DNA from 3 places in the Streptosporangium sp. NPDC000095 genome. Region 3 is predicted to be linked to each of the others. Evidence: riboswitches for the same ligand, from Rfam matches in the RefSeq annotation. Region 3 holds a riboswitch; each other region holds the start of a gene.

Region 1 (5,602 bases), on a different contig from region 3:
CCCCGCGCTCGCAGGCCCGGTTCCACGACAGGAGGTGGACGTATCCGCCCACGTAGAAGAAGAGCGGCAGCACCTGCAGCAGCCAGGTGAGGATCCACAGCCCCGAGGTGAAGCCCAGCGGGCTCGTCGGCGAGGGGCCGTCGGGCCCCCACTGCAGGATCGTGAACGCCCAGTGCCAGACGACCACGACGATCAGGCTGAGCGCGCGCAGCCAGTCGACGTAGCGGTCCCGCCGCGGCCCGTCCGTGGCGGGAGGCACCTCGGCCGGTACGGAATCCGAGGTCGCGGTGCTTCCGGAGCGGCTCTCGGTGGTTTCCGAAGTCCCAGAGGTTCCTGGTGTCCCTGGTGTTCCGGGGGTTTCCCGGGATTTCGGGGCGGAGGGCGCGGGAAGAGGTGTGGAGGGTACAGGGGTCGCCCTCTCCTGGTCTCCGCCGGATTCGATCATGCGGTTGCAACCGTGCCTTACTTGTCGATGTCGCCGACGACGAAGAACATCGAGCCCAAAATGGCGACCATGTCCGAGACCAGGTGGCCGGGGAGCATCTCGCGCAGCACCTGGACGTTGTTGAAGGAGGCCGAGCGGAGCTTCATCCGCCACGGCGTCTTCTCCCCGCGCGAGACCAGGTAGTAGCCGTTGAGGCCCAGCGGGCTCTCCGTCCAGGCGTAGGTGTGGCCCTCGGGCACCTTCAACACCTTGGGCAGACGCTGGTTGACCGGCCCCGGGGGCAGGTCGACGAGCCGCTCCACGCAGGCGTCGGCCAGGTCGAGGGAGACCTTCACCTGTTCGAGCAGCACCTCGAACCGGGCGTGGCAGTCTCCCGCCGACCGGGTGACGACCTTCACCGGCACCTCGCCGTAGGCGAGGTACGGCTCGTCCCTGCGCAGGTCGAGGTCGACGCCGGAGGCGCGGGCGATCGGGCCGCTCACGCCGTACTGCATGATCGTCTCGCGGTCGAGGACGCCCACCCCGCGCGTGCGGGCGAGGAAGATCTCGTTGTCGGCGATGAGGTTCTCGATGTCGGGCAGTCGCCGCCGCACGTCGGCCACGGCCTGGGCGACCCGGCCCGTCCACCCCGCGGGGATCTCCTCCTTGAGGCCGCCGACCCGGTTGAACATGTAGTGCATGCGCCCGCCGGAGATCTCCTCCATCACGGCCTGGAGGGTCTCGCGCTCCCGGAACGCGTAGAAGACCGGGGTGATCGCGCCGAGCTCCAGCGGGTAGGAGCCGAGGAACATCAGGTGGCTGAGCACCCGGTTGAGCTCGGCCATCAGCGTGCGCGTCCAGACCGCCCTCGCCGGCACCTCCATGCCGAGCATCCGCTCCACCGCGAGCACGACGCCCAGCTCGTTGGCGAACGCCGACAGCCAGTCGTGCCGGTTCGCCAGCACGATGATCTGCCGGTAGTCGCGCACCTCGAAGAGCTTCTCGGCGCCCCGGTGCATGTAGCCCACGATCGGCTCGGCGGAGCTGATCCGCTCCCCGTCCAGCGTGAGCCGCAGCCGCAGCACACCGTGCGTGGACGGGTGCTGCGGCCCGATGTTGAGGACCATGTCCTCGGTCGCGAGGTCCTTGCCGTCCGCCCCCCGTACGGCCTCGGCTCCAGCCCCCATCCCCACGCTCAGCTCACGGCGCGCGCCTTCAGTCATAGGGCCATGCTGTCACGTCAGCCGCGCGAGGCAAGATCCCGCAGGGCGCCGATCAGTCGGTCGACGTGCTCGGAGGTGGTCCCGATGCCGATGGAAGCGCGGACGGCGGAGGCGGTGACGTCGTCGCAGCCGCCGTCCTTGGCGCCCAGCAGGTGCCGTACGAAGGGGTGGGCGCAGAACTTGCCGTCGCGGACCCCGATGCCGTAGTCGCCGGACAGGGCCTCGGCGACCTCGCGGGCGGTGAAGCCGTCCACCACGAAGGAGACGATGCCGACGCGCGGGTGGTCCGGGCCCCACAGGGACAGCTCGTGGACGCCGGGGATACCTGCGAGGCCCGCCCTCAGGCGCCGGAGGAGGTGCTCCTCCTCGCGGACCAGTGGGGTCCAGCCGGTGGCGGACAGCGCGTCGCAGGCCGCGGCGAGCGCGATGGCGCCCAGCACGTTCGGGGTTCCGGCCTCGTGCCGCGCCTCGGGGTCGTCGTGCCACTCGGTGTCGTCGTCGTTCACGGCCTTCACCGCCCCGCCGCCCCGCAGGTACGGCTCGGCGTCGGCGAGCCAGTCGGAACGGCCGATCAGCGCGCCCGTGCCGAACGGCGCGTAGAGCTTGTGGCCGGAGAAGACCACGTAGTCCAGATCGAGGGCCGTCAGGTTGAGGCGGCGGTGCGGGACGAGCTGCGCGGCGTCGACGAGGACGCGGGCACCGTGGCGGTGGGCGATGTGGGCGAGCGCCGCGATCGGCCACAGCTCCCCGGTGACGTTGGAGGCGGCGGTCACGACGAGCAGCTTGGGGCCGTCGATCGAGGCGAGGGCGTCGTCGACGGCGCGGACGGCCTCGCCGGGGAAGGCGGGGGCCGCGAGCCGCACGACCCGCTCCCAGGGGAGCAGCGAGGCGTGGTGCTCGGTGTCGAAGACCACGGTGGTGGTGCCCTCGGGCAGGCTACGGGCCAGCAGGTTGGTCGCGTCCGTGGTGTTGCGGGTGAAGATCACCGAGTCGTCGGGGCGGGCGCCGACGAAGGCCCGCACCGTGTGCCTGGCCTGCTCGTAGCGGGCCGTGGTCAGCTGGGACGCGTACCCGGCGCCGCGGTGGACGCTGGAGTAGGCCGGGAGCGCGGCGGCGACGGCGGCGCTCACCGGCTCCAGACAGGGGGCGCTCGCGGCGTAGTCGAGGTTGGCGTAGCGGACGAGCCTGCCGCCCCTGACCGGGACCTCCAGGTCCGAGCCGAGCACGGCCGGGATCGGCCGGTCACCGGACGCGCGGGTCTCGGGGACGGCGGTGGTGGCCGGGGTGGCGGGGGTGGCGGGGGTGCTGATCGTGAGGGTGGACACGCCATGGCTCCTTCGAGGTCATCGGACCCCAACCCATGGCATAGGTGCCTGGAGCCCGCGCTTGCCCGGCACACCTCGTGCCGGACCAGGTCCTCACCCGGGGCACCCCGCCGCGGACGCGAGGGTTGCCGGCCAGCGAGCCGGGGCTTGTCACTGGCACTCATGACCTACGGAGGCACTATAACCGACGTCCCGCGGTGGCCCGCAAGTCCGAAAGGTGATCGTCCCGGTATCCGGGGCAGGAGCGGGCGCCTGGGCGCGTCCGGCGAATTGACGGCGAGTTGTGATGAAAGGAAGGAACTCGGGGCCTTTCCCGGTCGTCCTGGAGTCAGCCGAAGAAGGTTCAGCCGGCTGGATGATCGCGCGTTCGAGCGTTGGCCGAAGAAATCGGCCGAAGAAGGAGAAGGCCATGGATTGGGTGACCAACCCCGAGATATGGATAGGTTTTTTCACCCTTGTCGCCCTGGAGATCGTCCTGGGGATCGACAACATCATCTTCATCTCGATCCTGGTGGGCAAGCTCCCGCCCGCGCAGCGTGACAGGGCACGCAAGATCGGTATTTCCGTCGCCCTGCTCAGCCGTCTGCTCCTGTTGTTCGCGCTGTCGTGGGTGGTGAGGCTCACGACGCCGATGTTCGAGGTCTTCGGGCAGGGGATATCGGGGCGCGACCTGATCCTGATACTCGGAGGCCTGTTCCTGCTGGGCAAGAGCGTCCACGAGATGCACAGCAGCCTGGAGGGGGACTCCCACCACTCCGAGGGCAAGGTGTCGGCGTCCTTCACCTCGGTGATCATCCAGATCATGATCCTCGACGTCGTCTTCTCGCTCGACTCGGTGATCACCGCGGTCGGCATGGTCGACGAGCTGGGCGTCATGATCGCGGCCGTCATCGTCTCGGTCATCGTGATGCTGATCGCCTCCGGGCCGATCAGCCGCTTCGTGGACCGGCACCCGAGCATCAAGATGCTCGCCCTGTCCTTCCTGGTGCTGATCGGCGTCGTGCTCATCGCCGAGGGGTTCGAGCAGCACATCCCCAAGGGCTACATCTACTTCGCGATGGCGTTCTCGCTGCTGGTGGAGCTGCTGAACATCCGGATGCGCGGCAAGGCGGGCAGGCGTAAGCCGGTCGAGCTGCGTTCTCGCTACGGTGCCGAGGACCAGTCGGGTCGTACGGACTCGGTGGACGGCACGGACGGCACGGACGGCACGGACGGCATGGACGGCACGGACCGGAAGGACCCGAAGGACTCGGTGGATCCTACGCATCGGGCCGGTTCGGAGGCGTCGGCGGCCGCGGTGCCTCAGGGGGTTCCGGCGAGCCGGACCGGTCCTGCGGGCGAAGTGGATGAATCACCCGAAAAGGGAAATTCGGACAAGCGGCCCGACTCCTGACCAGGATTACGATGTTTACGTGCGCTTTGATCCCTGGAATCCGGAATTCGTCGCCCACCCCTACGACGTCTACGACGAGCTGAGGCGGGAGCGGCCGGTCGGCTTCTTCGAGCCGACCGGCCAATGGCTGGTGGCGAGGCACGCCGACGTCAACGCGCTGCTGCGAGACCGCAGGCTCGGCCGGTCCTACCTGCACGTGGCCTCGCACCAGGAGTTCGGCAGGCCGGACGACCCCGAGTTCCAGGACCCGTTCTGGCGGGTGATCAGGGCAGGGATGCTCGACGTCGAGCCGCCGGTGCACACCAGGCTCCGGCGGCTGGTCTCGAAGGCGTTCACCCCCCGCATGGTCCAGGCCCTCCGCCCCAAGATCGCCCGCATGGCCGAGGAGCTCGTGGACGTCTTCGTCGAGCGCGGCGGAGGCGACCTGATCGCCGAGGTCGCCGAGCCGCTCCCGGTCACCGTGATCGCCGAGATGCTCGGCATCCCCGAGGCCGACCGGCACCTGCTGCGCCCCTGGTCGGCCGACATCTGCGGCATGTACGAGCTCCAGCCGTCGGTCGAGGCCCAGCACACCGCCGTACGGGCGGCCGAGGAGTTCTCCGCCTATCTCGTCGAGCTGGCCCGCGCCCGCAGGGCCGACCCCGGTGACGACCTGATCAGCGCGCTCGCCCTGGTGGCCGACGAGGGCGACCGGCTCACCGAGGAGGAGCTGGTCGGCACCTGCGTGCTGCTGCTCAACGCCGGACACGAGGCCACCGTGAACGTCACCGGCAACGGCTGGTGGTCGCTCTTCCGCAACCAGGCGGAACTCGACCGGCTCCGCGCCGATCACACCCTGCTGCCCACGGCGATCGAGGAGCTGATGCGCTGGGACACCCCGCTGCAGATGTTCGAACGCTGGGTGCTGGAGGACGTCTCGGTGGGCGGGATCGACATCCCGCGCGGCTCCGAGGTGGCGCTGCTGTTCGGCTCGGCCAACCGCGATCCCGAGGTCTTCGCCGACCCCGCCCGCCTGGACGTGGGCCGGGCCGACAACCCGCACATCTCCTTCGGCGCCGGCATCCACTTCTGCCTCGGGGCACCGCTGGCCAGGGTGGAGCTGATCGAATCCTTCGGCGCCCTCCTGCGCAAGGCGCCGAAGATGGAACTCGTCACCGAACCCACCTGGGGTCCCGGCTACGTCATCCGGGGCCTCACCGCCCTCGATGTGCGGGTCTGAACCGGTCCGGAGCGGCGC
Region 2 (5,602 bases), on a different contig from region 3:
GCGCAGGCCCCAGGCGATCTCCACGCTCTCCGGCACTTCCATCGCGCTCCCGGGCTTGACCGTCCTTTTCTGTGAGTGTATACCTTACGCAATATCGTGTATGTCATAAACAGTAGAGCGTACGCCATACACAGGAGGGGCAGTGGATACAGCGATAGAGGCGGTCGGCCTCACCAAGTCCTACGGCAGGGTCGCCGTCCTGAAGGGCGTCGACCTGCGCGTCGCCAGGGGGAGCGTGTACGCGCTGCTCGGCTCCAACGGGGCGGGCAAGACGACGACCGTACGCACCCTGGCGACGCTGGTCGGGCCGGACGGGGGACGGGCCACGGTCGCCGGGTTCGACATCGTCCGCGACCGCCGCCGGGTGCGCCGCGCCATCAGCCTGACCGGCCAGCACGCGGCGGTCGACGAGTTGCTGACCGGCGAGGAGAACCTCCGGATGATGGGCCGCCTGTCCGGCCTGTCACGCGCGGGGGCCCGCCGCAGGGCGGCCGAGCTCCTGGAGCGGTTCGACCTGGTAGAGGCGGGAAAGCGGCGGGTCGGCACGTACTCGGGTGGTATGTGGCGACGCCTGGACCTGGCTGCCGGGCTCGTCGGCGCACCATCGGTGATCTTTCTCGACGAGCCGACGACCGGGCTCGACGTGCGGAGCAGGCAGGCGATGTGGGAGGTGATCACCCGCCTCGCCGACTCGGGGACGACGGTCTTCCTCACCACCCAGTACCTGGAGGAGGCCGACAGCCTCGCCGGCAGGATCGCGCTGCTCGACGGCGGGCGGGTGGTGGCGGAGGGCACCGCCGACGAGCTCAAGGCGAGGGTCGCCGCCTGGCGGCTGAACCTCGTACTGGCCGACGCCGGCTCGTTCGCCGAGGTGACGCGCCTGCTCGGTGCGCGTGCCGTGCACGCCGATCCCGCCAGGCTCACCGTCGAGGCGGCCACCGACGGGAGCGCCGCGCAGATCCGCGCCCTGCTGGACGAGGTGGATCCCGGGCGTTCCGCGGTCGAGAGGTTCACCGTGCGAGGCGCCACGCTCGACGACGCGTTCCTCGCCCTGACGGACAATCCGACGGACAAGGAGCGGGCCGGTGTCTGACCTCACGGTGATGGACGTCTCGACAATCGAGGAGCGGCGAGTGTCCGGTCCCGTGGTCGAGTGCGGGGGGCGGGCCGGTGTCTGAGCTCGTCGCCTGGCCGGTCATGACCGGCCGCGCCGTCCGCCTGTCGCTGCGCAACCTCGACGCGCTGATCACCTCGTTCCTGTTGCCCGTCATGATCATGCTGATGTTCGTCTACCTGTTCGGCGGCGCGATCCAGACCGGCACCGACTACGTCACCTACGCCGTCCCCGGCGTCCTCGTCATGTGCGCCTCCTACGGCGCCTCCCTGACCGCGGTCGCCGTCAGCCAGGACATGAGCCGGGGGATCGTCGACAGGTTCAGGTCGATGGACATCGGGGGGGCGGCGTTCCTGGGCGGGCACGTGGCCGCCAGCACCGTGCGCAACCTCACCTCGCTCGTCATCGTGTTCGTCGTCGCCTTCCTGCTCGGTTTCCGGGCGAACGCGGACCTGGCGGGCTGGGCCGCGGCGGCGGGCATCCTGGTGGTGTTCGTCCTGGCCGTCTCCGCGGTCTCCGCCGTGGTCGGCCTGCTGGCCAGGACGCCGGAGGCCGCGGGCGGCTTCACCTTCGCGGTGATGTTCCTGCCCTACCCGAGTAGCGCCTTCGTCCCGGTCCACACCATGCCCGCGTGGCTGCACGGGTTCGCGGAGAACCAGCCGGCCACGCCGATCATCGAGTCCGTGCGCGGCCTGCTGCTCGACACGCCCGTGGGGAGCGACCCGTGGAAGGCGCTGGCCTGGTGCGGCGGTTTCCTGCTGGTCTCGGCGCTGCTGTCCGGCAGGCTGTTCCGTAACCGCGCCTGAGGTGGCCGGAGGGGACGCGCTCAGCTGACCAGGGTGAGCCAGTGCGGCGCGTCCCCGAAGGGGGCGGTTCGGGTGGTGACCGCCTCCATCAGCCAGGCGGCCGAGGCACGGGCGTGCTCGACCACGTCGGGCGGGTAGGCGTACCTGACCCGGTGCTCCTCGAACTCGTCCTCGTCGTCCAGGAAGACCCGGCTCAGGCGGCCCTTCAGCAGGTTCTCGCGGACCCTGATCACGTCGAGGTCGAGGTCGATCATGGTGACCTGGCCGTCGCTCCACCGCGGCACCGTGGAGATGTCGCAGTAGATCTCGTGCTTGTGCGGTGCCGTGTTGAACGCGGCCGTCCACCAGGCGTCGCGAGGGAAGAGCATCACGAACGGATGAGGCCAGGCGACTGCGGGGCCGTCGCCCTTGTGGCCGACGGAGTTGGCCACGCAGCCCGTCCACACCCCGTGCTCGTCCTCGCCGAGCAGCAGGCCGCGGTGGTGCCAGTGCAGTGACCCGTCGTACTTGCGGTAGACCACGTTCACGCTCTCATAGGACATTCCCCGACATTAAGGCTTGACAGAGATCTATGTATTTCCTACCTTCTAAATAGGTTAAGAGTGTCAGTGCGAAGCCCCGGCTGGCTGACCGGCAACCCTCGCACCGCGGCGGGGTGCCCCCGGGGGAGACCAGGCGGCACGGTGGGCGTGCCGCAAGCGCGGACCCCCTCACCGGGGTCACCACGACATGTCCGGGAGCGCCAGATGCCGAAGAGCAGCACACTGAACCACGCGAGCCCCGTCGACCTCGACACCCACGGCCACTACCGGCCCGGTGGCAGGCCCGGCCTGCGCTACCCCTTCACCGGGCGGATCGGCACGACCGCCTTTCCCGCCGAGCCGGGGCGCTACCACCTCTACGTCGCGGCCGTCTGTCCGTACGCGCAGCGCGCCGCCATCGTGCGCTCCCTCAAGGGACTCCAGGACGTGGTCTCGCTCTCCTACGTCGACGACGAGCGCGACGGACGCGGGTGGGCCTTCCGTGAGCGGCGCGGGGCCGACCCGGTCAACGGCTTCACCACCCTGCGGCAGGCGTACGAGACGACCGAGCCCGGCTTCGACGGGCACGTCTCCGTACCGGTCCTGTGGGACAGGACGAGCGGCCGCATCGTCAGCAACAACTTCCCCGACATCACGATCGACCTCGCCACCCGGTTCGGCGGCGACCCAGAGGCCGACCTCTACCCCGAGGAGCTCAGGCCGGAGATCGACGAGCTCAACACGAGGATCTACGAGATCGTCAACACGGCGGCGGGCCGCGTGGCGTCGGCCACCACCGAGACCGCGTACACCGAGGCGCGCGCAGAGGTGATCGCCTTCCTGGACGAGCTGGACGACCGGCTGACCGACCGCAGGTACCTGTTCGGCTCGGGGATCACCGAGGCGGACGTACGGCTCTGGCCGACCCTGCTCCGCTTCGACCTGAGCGACAACCCGGCGGCCAGGATCAGCGAGCGCCCGCTGACCGCCTTCACCAACCTGTGGGCCTACGCCAGGGACCTGTACGCCCACCCCGCCTTCCGCGAGAACACCGACTTCACCGTCATCTCCCCCTTCCGCGGCGAGACCGACCCCTGGCGTGTCCCGGTCGAGCCGCTGTACGCCGACTGGGACGAGCCGCACCGCAGAGCCGCCGTATGAGCGCCTCGATCGCCGTCGTCGGCGCGGGACCGACGGGCACCTGCCTGGTGGAGCGGATCTGCGCCAACGCCGCCGACCTGCTCGGCTGGCCGTCGCTGGACGTCCACGTGATCGACCCCCACCCGCCGGGCGGCGGGCGCGTCTGGCGGCGCGACCAGCCGGACCTGCTCTGGATGAACTCCACCGCGGCCGACGTGACGCTCTTCACCGACGAGTCGGTGCGGTGCGAGGGACCGATCCGCCCTGGTCCCACGCTGGCCGAATGGCTCGGCGGAGACCCCGGCAGGTTCGCCACCCGCCCCGCGCAGAGCGGCTACCTCTCCCACGTCTTCCGCCACACGGTGGCGACCGCGCCGCGCGGCGTCCGGGTGCACGTGCACGCCACCCGCGCCGTCGACCTCGCCGACGTCCCCGGCGGCCAGGCGGTGAGGCTGGAGAACGGCGGGACGATCGAGGTCGACGCGGTGATCCTCGCCCAGGGACACGGCGACGTGACCCCGACGAGTGAGGAGGGCACGCTGGCCCGCCTCGCCACACGTACGGGGCTGCGCTATCTACCCACCGGCTACGCGGCGGACCTCGACCTGGACGGCATCCCCGCGAGGGAGCCGGTGATCGTACGGGGGATGGGGCTCGCCTTCGTCGACCTGATGGTGCTGCTCACCTCGGGCCGGGGCGGCCGGTTCGTCCGCGAGTACGACGGGGAGCTCGTCTACCTGCCCAGCGGGCAGGAGCCTCTCCTGCACGTGGGTTCGCGGCGCGGGGTGCCGTACCACTCCAAGACCGGCTACTCCTTCAAGGGCGCCCGCCCGCCGGTGCCGCGCTTCCTCACCCGCGAGGCGCTGGGCGAGGGACCGTGGGACTTCCGCAGGGACGTGTGGCCCCTGGTCGCCAAGGAACTGGCCTTCGCGTACTACCACGAGCTCATCACCGCCCACCCCAAGCGCGTCAAGCTGGGCTGGGAGGAGTTCGAGGAGGGCTTCGCGGCCGAGGAGTGGCGCAGCCTCGGGATGCGAAAGCTGATCCGCCAGGCCGTGCCCCGGCACCCGGACCGGCTCGACTTCGACCGGCTCGACCGGCCGCTGGACGGCATCCGGTTCGGCGACCACGCGGGCCTGCAGAAGTGGATGCACGGCTATCTCGCCGTCGACCTGGAACGGCGCTCCGACCCCACGCACAGCGCCGACCACGCCATGATCCTCGGACTGCTCTCCGTCTACGGCGTCCTCGCCGAGCTGGGCATCTCCGACCCGTGGTTCGGCGGCTTCTTCAGCTACGTCGCGAGCGGCCCGCCGGGACCCCGGCTGGAGGAGATGCGCGCCCTCGCCAGGGCCGGGGTGGTCACCTTCCTCGGCGCGAACCTCAAGGTCGACCACCATGAAGGACGCTGGCGGGCACAGAGCCCCACCGTGCCCGGCGGCGTCGCGGCCACCACCCTCGTCGAGGCCCGGCTGCCCGCGCCCAGCGTGAGCCGGGCCGTCGACCCGCTCATCAGCGCGCTCCGCGACCGCGGCGAGCTCGACGAGGAGTCGGGCCTGGTGAACGTGCGGACCGCGGACCGCCGCCTGCTCGACAGGTCAGGCAGCCCGCACCCCCGCAGATTCGCCCTCGGCCCCTGGGTCGTGGGCGGCAGGGCCACCGCCGGCTTCGCCAGGCCCCGCCTCAACGCCCCGCTCTTCCGCCACGCCGACGCCCTCGCCCGGATCGTGCTCTCCGAGGCCGCCGGAACCCAGATCAGACGGCACGTCGCGTGAACCACCCCGATCGCCATACCCGGCGTGTCGTCGAGCCGGCCGGACGCGCCGTACCGAACAACGCCGCACAACACGCCGTACAGAACAACGCCGTACAGAACGCCGTGCAGAAGCACGTCGCGGAGAAGCACGTCGTACAGAAGCGCAAGGAGAAGAACGTGAAGTTGCGATGGGGCGCCCTGACGCTCGCCGGAGTGCTGGCGCTCGCGGCGTGCGGAGCCGAGAGCGGGGCCCCGAGCGCGAAGG
Region 3 (5,602 bases):
CGAGCTCGATCTCCTTGGCGATGGAGACACCATCGTTGGTGATGGTGGGGGCGCCCCACTTCTTCTCCAGCACGACGTTACGGCCCTTGGGGCCGAGGGTCACCTTGACGGCGTCCGCGAGCTGGTTCATGCCGCGCTCGAGACCGCGCCGGGCGTCCTCGTTAAACGCGATCATCTTGGCTGCCATACGGCTAACCTCCCAGAGAAAGGGTGGCTTACACCGGACCGAGCCGACGCCCGCGACGGCATGTGGGCCCACGACTCCGTTCGGCGGGCCCCATCGCCTCGATCCAGGATTGGCACTCTCTATGCGTGAGTGCCAAGAATCTGTTTAGCACTCTACCCCGACGAGTGCAAGCCGCGCCCCGTTGACCTGGGCCGCGCGTGGGACGATCTTCAGCTTCTCGTCATGTCCGCGAAGATCCCGCGCCACGTCGGCGTACGCGATGGGTCATCATCGGGGCCTTTGGGAGGCATTGGCGCCTTTGGGGTCACTGCCGTCATTGCCGTCGTTGGCGGATGCCCGAACGACACGAACGCCCGGCTCGCCGGATGAGGGCGAGCCGGGCCTGGGCGGTGGGGGTTCAGCGGACCGCGACACCTCGGGACCCGCCGACTCCTCCCTGCGAATTCATGAAACGGCCGCGTCAGACCGCCCGGACGGATTCCGCCTGGGGACCCTTCTGCCCCTGGGTGATCTCGAACTCGACCCGCTGCCCCTGCTCCAGGGCGCGGTAGCCATCCATCATGATCGCGGAGTAATGGACGAACACATCCTTACCACCGTCTACCGCGATGAAGCCGTAGCCCTTGTCCGCGTTGAACCATTTGACGGTGCCCTGCGCCACTTGCGACTCCTCTTACTGGTCTTAAAGGACGACGCCCATTCCTCTCGCGAAGTCCCCAATCTCCGGGGCGGACTTCGCCACGTCGATCGTTCCGACCATACCTGTGGGAAGCGGTCGGGCAACAGAGTCAAGCACCAAACTACCTCTTTACGAGAGCTTTTATCACGAGGAGAAAGTTTCATCATCACTGCTGGTTAGTCAGGGGTTACATTATTCGTGCACGCGACAAATATGAGCTTCTGTCATAAAACACGGCACCCGCCCGGCCGGAGCCGGGCGGGTGCCGTGGATTCGCGGGTGCCCCTGGGGATGACGCGGTGCGACGCGAGGCGGTCAGGGCCGCGTCAGGGCGAAGGAGTCAGCCTCCGGCCACCGCCGGGATGATGGAGATCTGAACACCGGAGGGCGTCGCCGTGTCGAGGTTGTCGGCGAAACGGACGTCCTCATCCCCAACGTAGACATTGACAAAACGTCGGATCTTTCCCGATTCATCGAGAATCCGGGCACCGATCCCCGGGAAGTCCGCGTCGAGCTTCTGAAGAACATCGCGCAGGGTCTCGCCTTCTCCGTTCACCTCGGCGGCACCATCGGTGTAAGTCCGGAGAATCGTCGGAATCCGCACAGAAACGCTCATAATTCAGTACCTTTCACGATTTCTAGGCGATAGCCGCACGGAATGCGTCAAGAGAGGGTCGAATCACTGCGGTCGGGCGCGCCTCCGCGGCCACCGCGTCCAGGGTCTTGAGACCGTCACCGGTGTTGAGGACCACGGTCTCGGCGTCGGGGTCGAGCGTGCCCGAGGCGACCAGCTTGCGCAGCACCCCGACGACGACGCCTCCCGCCGTCTCGGCGAAGATGCCCTCGGTCCTCGCCAGCAGCCGGATCGAGTCGACGATCTCGGCGTCGGTGACGTCCTCGACCGCGCCGCCGGTGCGGCGGGCGATGTCCAGGACGTACGGTCCGTCGGCCGGGTTACCGATCGCGAGCGACTTGGCGATCGTGTCCGGCTTGACCGGCCGGATCACGTCGTGGCCCGCCTTGTAGGCGGAGGAGACCGGGGAGCACCCCTCGGCCTGGGCGGCGAAGATCTTGTACGGCCTGTCCTCGACCAGGCCGAGCGCGATCAGCTCCTTGAAGCCCTTGTCGATCTTCGTGAGCTGCGAGCCGGAGGCGACCGGAATGACGATCTGGTCGGGAAGGCGCCAGCCGAGCTGCTCGGCGATCTCGTAGGCGAGCGTCTTGGAACCCTCCGCGTAGTACGGGCGGAGGTTGACGTTGACGAAGCCCCACTGGTCGCCCAGCTCGTCGCCGATGAGCTCAGAGCAGAAGCGGTTCACGTCGTCGTAGGTGCCCTCGATGCCGATGAGCCTGCCGCCGTACACGGAGGCCATGACGATCTTGGCCTGCTCCAGGTCGGAGGGGATGAACACGCAGGCGTCCAGCCCGGCCCGCGCGGCGGCGGCGGTCACGGCGCCGGCGAGGTTGCCGGTGGAGGAGCAGGAGAGGGTGTGGAAGCCGAAGTTGCGTGCCGCCTCGACGGCGATGGCCACCACGCGGTCCTTGAAGGAGTGGGTGGGGTTGCCGGAGTCGTCCTTCACGTGCAGCGAGCGGATGCCCAGCTCGCGGGCGAGGTTGCCGGCGTTGACGAGCTTGGTCCAGCCGGGTGCCATGTTGGGCTTGGCGGCCACGTCCTCGGGGACGGGCAGCAGCGAGCGGTAGCGCCAGATGTTGGTCGGCCCCTCGGCGATCCGCTCCCGGGTCACCCGCCCGAAGTCGTACGCGATCTCAAGGGGCCCGAAACACTCGGTACACGCGAAGCTGGGGCCGAGGTCGTAGCGGGCACCGCACTCCCGGCAGGACAGCGCCACGGCGGGGCCGAAGCGCCGGTCGCGCGCGCCGTCGGCACGAGCGGAGGAGGTGGTGTTCTCAGTGGTTGCGAGCGCCATGAAGCGAGGCCTTTCCCTCATCTTCGTCTGGACCACCCTGGTCACAGACCGGAATTGGCACCTGTCCCGGTCGACCTCGTTCAGATCACGGGTCGTGAACCGGGATGGTTGCCGGGGCTTCGCAGGGCCGGTCCCTCCACCCCTCTGGATGAGCAGATATTCAGTTGGAAACCTGACGCGCAGGTCTTGAGCACTCTACCCCGCCCTGCCGCCCTCCTGACTTCATGTCTCACTGTGCGAGATAAGGCGTGTTATCCAGCGGACAGCCGGATCCGTTCCTCCGCCCCCGAGACAGGCGGCGTGGCTGGAAAAACAGGTGAAAGGACAGGTGAGGCCCCCGCCGGACGGACGATCCTCGGTGATCGTCCGCCCTGCGGGAGCCTCACCCCTTCCGGTCGTCGCCGGACGCGCCCCGCGGGCGGCGTCCGGTCGGCGGTCACGGCGCCTTGAACCCCAGGGTGTACGCGCCGACGCCGGACGAGGAGACCACCCGGTAGCGGTAGTAGCCGGGCGTGCCGGTGTAGGAGATGCTCTCGTCGGTCCTCGGGCCGTCGGAGGTGGCGACGACCGACCAGTTCCCGCCGTTCCACTTCTGGAGATACAGGTCGAAGTCGACGCCGTCGTCGGCGTCCAGGCAGCCCTTGTGGATGCCCCCCTTGGTCGACCTGTAGTAGCGGCCGTTCGGCTGGTAGGCGGACGCGCCGTTGGCCAGGGTGCCGGTGTAGGTGTTCGGGAAGCCGGTGCAGGTGCCCGAGACCGGCGGTGGCCGATTGCCCGCGACGGTCCTCAAGGTCAGGCCATAGGCGGTGAGGATCGGGCCGATCGGCTGGAAGTAGGTGGTGCCGCCCTGAGTGCAGTCGCCGGAGCCGCCCGAGGTGACGCCCTGGGCCTGGTCGATGGAGATGAAGGAGCCGCCGGAATCCCCGGGCTCGGCGCAGACGCTGGTGCGGGTCAGCCCGGAGACGGTGCCCTGGGGATAGGTGACGCTGGCGCCGCGCTGCTGGATGAGGCCGCAGTGCCAGTCGGTGGTGGAGCCGGACCGGCAGACCGACGCCCCCTCGATGGCGACCGTGGCTCCGGCGACGGGCACGGTGCCGCCCTGGCCGTTGTCCACCGCGGGAGTGGGCGTCCAGTTGGAGTTGACCGCGACCCAGGAGTAGTCGTTGCCGGGGAAGGTGGACCCCTGGAAAACGCCCTGGCCGACTCGGTTGTAGCCGGTGGTGACGTCGCCGCTCTTTCCACAGTGGCCCGCGCTGACGAAGCCCGGCTGGGTGCCCTTGAGCACGGAGAAGCCGATCGAGCATCGGCTGGTGGCGCCGATGTAGTAGGCGTTACCGCCCACCAGGTCGTACAGGGGCAGGGGAGTCTCGGCACTGGGCAGCACGACCACTGCCTCCTCGTCCACACCGGTGCTCTGGACGAGGTTTTCAGCCGCATCGGGTTTCGGGGAGAGGACGACCACCTTGTTCCTCTTCACGTCGATAAGACGCACACTCGACACGAGCGACGATGCGCTGGAGTGGTTGATCTTCTCCTGGATCCCAGTGAGTTCCTCCAGCGATCTGGCGACGACCTCGGCCTCGGCACCCGCCGCGAGGATCACGGGAATGTCGGTAACACTGGTGGTGGCCGCCACCAGGGTGCTCGCGGTGTTTCCCCGAAGCCAGGTGCCGCCATAACTGGAGCCGAGTCTTCTGTTCAGCTGCGCCGCGACCGAGGATAGGCGGGCCTCGTTGAGCAGGCGTACCTGGGCCTCGGCCGGGGTGAGGCGCAGGTCGCGTACGAGCGCCCTTATCATTCCGGGCGGCGGCTTCAGCGCGACCGACGCGACCGGCACGGCCATCTCCGCGGACGGGACGACGTGCGTGGCCGGGGCGTCCGCCGCCTGAGGTTCGGCGCCGGCCGGTACGGCGGCCAGGGCGAGCGCGGTTGCGGTCAGGGCGCATGATGCGATGAGGACGTGTCTGCGGGACATGTGGGTTCTCCTCGACCTTTGCCTGTGAAGCGCGAGGGGAGGTCACTGCATGTCACCCATTGATCACGTGACGTGGGCAACGCCACTCTAGATCAGACAAGGCCGCCGAAGCCGCGCGCCACGCGGAAGGTGTTCACGAACGGTTCCCACCGGCCCTGGCCCCTCCAGAACCATCCGGCCCTTCCCGAACCGGGCTGCCCCTCTCGAACCGGACGGCCGAGATCAACCTCGGAGCCGGACGACCAGGACGAACCCGGACCGGGCTCCCGAGAGCGAAATCGAGCCGAGCGGCCGGGATCGAAGTCGGGATCAGAAGCCGTAGGCGTCGCCCAGGGCGCCCTGGACGTATTTGCGCGCCTGGTGGATGCGCGACTTGGCGGTGCCCAGCGGGATCCGGAGCTGCTCGGCCACCTCGTTGTAGTCGAGCTGGCAGATGTCACGCAGCACCAGCGCCTGGGCGAGCTCCGGCTTCTCGGCCTCCAGCGCCTCCATCGCGTCGAGCAGGTCCAGCCGGGACCCGGCGATCACGCTCACCCGGGCGACATCCGGCTTCTGCAGCGGCAGCTCGTCCGAACTCTGCTCGGCGGCGCGGCGCTTCAGCGAGCGATAGGTGGTCCTCGCGCAGTTGGCGGTCACGATGTGCAGCCAGGTGCTGAACCGGGCACGCCCTTCGAAACGGCCGATGTTGCGCGCCACCGCGAGCAGGGTGTCCTGGCAGGCCTCCTCGGCGTCCTGCCTGAAGGGAAGGATCCGGCCGCAGTGCCTGAGCACGGCGGGCTCGATCCGCCTCAGCAGCTCACCGAGCGCGCGGTGGTCGCCCTGGGCGGCCGATC

What was found. A riboswitch is a leader RNA that binds a small molecule or an ion and turns the genes downstream of it on or off. The one in region 3 is predicted to bind S-adenosylmethionine.
Region 1: linked by a shared signal. The riboswitch ahead of ACFY3V_RS28240 (aminotransferase class V-fold PLP-dependent enzyme) and the one ahead of thrC (threonine synthase) in region 3 are both predicted to bind S-adenosylmethionine.
Region 2: linked by a shared signal. The riboswitch ahead of ACFY3V_RS03805 (glutathione S-transferase C-terminal domain-containing protein) and the one ahead of thrC (threonine synthase) in region 3 are both predicted to bind S-adenosylmethionine.

What each region holds. Positions count from the first base shown of each region.
Region 1 covers NZ_JBIAZS010000014.1:98,926-104,527, forward strand. Annotated here, with positions in the region: gene ACFY3V_RS28230 (acyltransferase) at 1-259, opposite strand, end outside; gene ACFY3V_RS28235 (NADH-quinone oxidoreductase subunit D) at 463-1,647, opposite strand; gene ACFY3V_RS28240 (aminotransferase class V-fold PLP-dependent enzyme) at 1,665-2,972, opposite strand; SAM riboswitch class IV at 3,025-3,140, opposite strand; gene ACFY3V_RS28245 (TerC family protein) at 3,382-4,365, shown strand; gene ACFY3V_RS28250 (cytochrome P450) at 4,385-5,584, shown strand.
Region 2 covers NZ_JBIAZS010000001.1:921,373-926,974, reverse strand. Annotated here, with positions in the region: gene ACFY3V_RS03825 (TetR/AcrR family transcriptional regulator) at 1-42, opposite strand, end outside; gene ACFY3V_RS03820 (ATP-binding cassette domain-containing protein) at 143-1,093, shown strand; gene ACFY3V_RS03815 (ABC transporter permease) at 1,171-1,920, shown strand; gene ACFY3V_RS03810 (DUF402 domain-containing protein) at 1,941-2,462, opposite strand; SAM riboswitch class IV at 2,515-2,627, shown strand; gene ACFY3V_RS03805 (glutathione S-transferase C-terminal domain-containing protein) at 2,667-3,602, shown strand; gene ACFY3V_RS03800 (FAD/NAD(P)-binding protein) at 3,599-5,356, shown strand; gene ACFY3V_RS03795 (ABC transporter substrate-binding protein) at 5,353-5,602, shown strand, end outside.
Region 3 covers NZ_JBIAZS010000023.1:85,447-91,048, forward strand. Annotated here, with positions in the region: gene groL (chaperonin GroEL) at 1-187, opposite strand, end outside; gene ACFY3V_RS35950 (cold-shock protein) at 648-848, opposite strand; gene ACFY3V_RS35955 (MoaD/ThiS family protein) at 1,207-1,482, opposite strand; gene thrC (threonine synthase) at 1,505-2,794, opposite strand; SAM riboswitch class I at 2,809-2,949, opposite strand; gene ACFY3V_RS35965 (S1 family peptidase) at 3,231-4,769, opposite strand; gene ACFY3V_RS35970 (RNA polymerase sigma factor) at 5,079-5,602, opposite strand, start outside.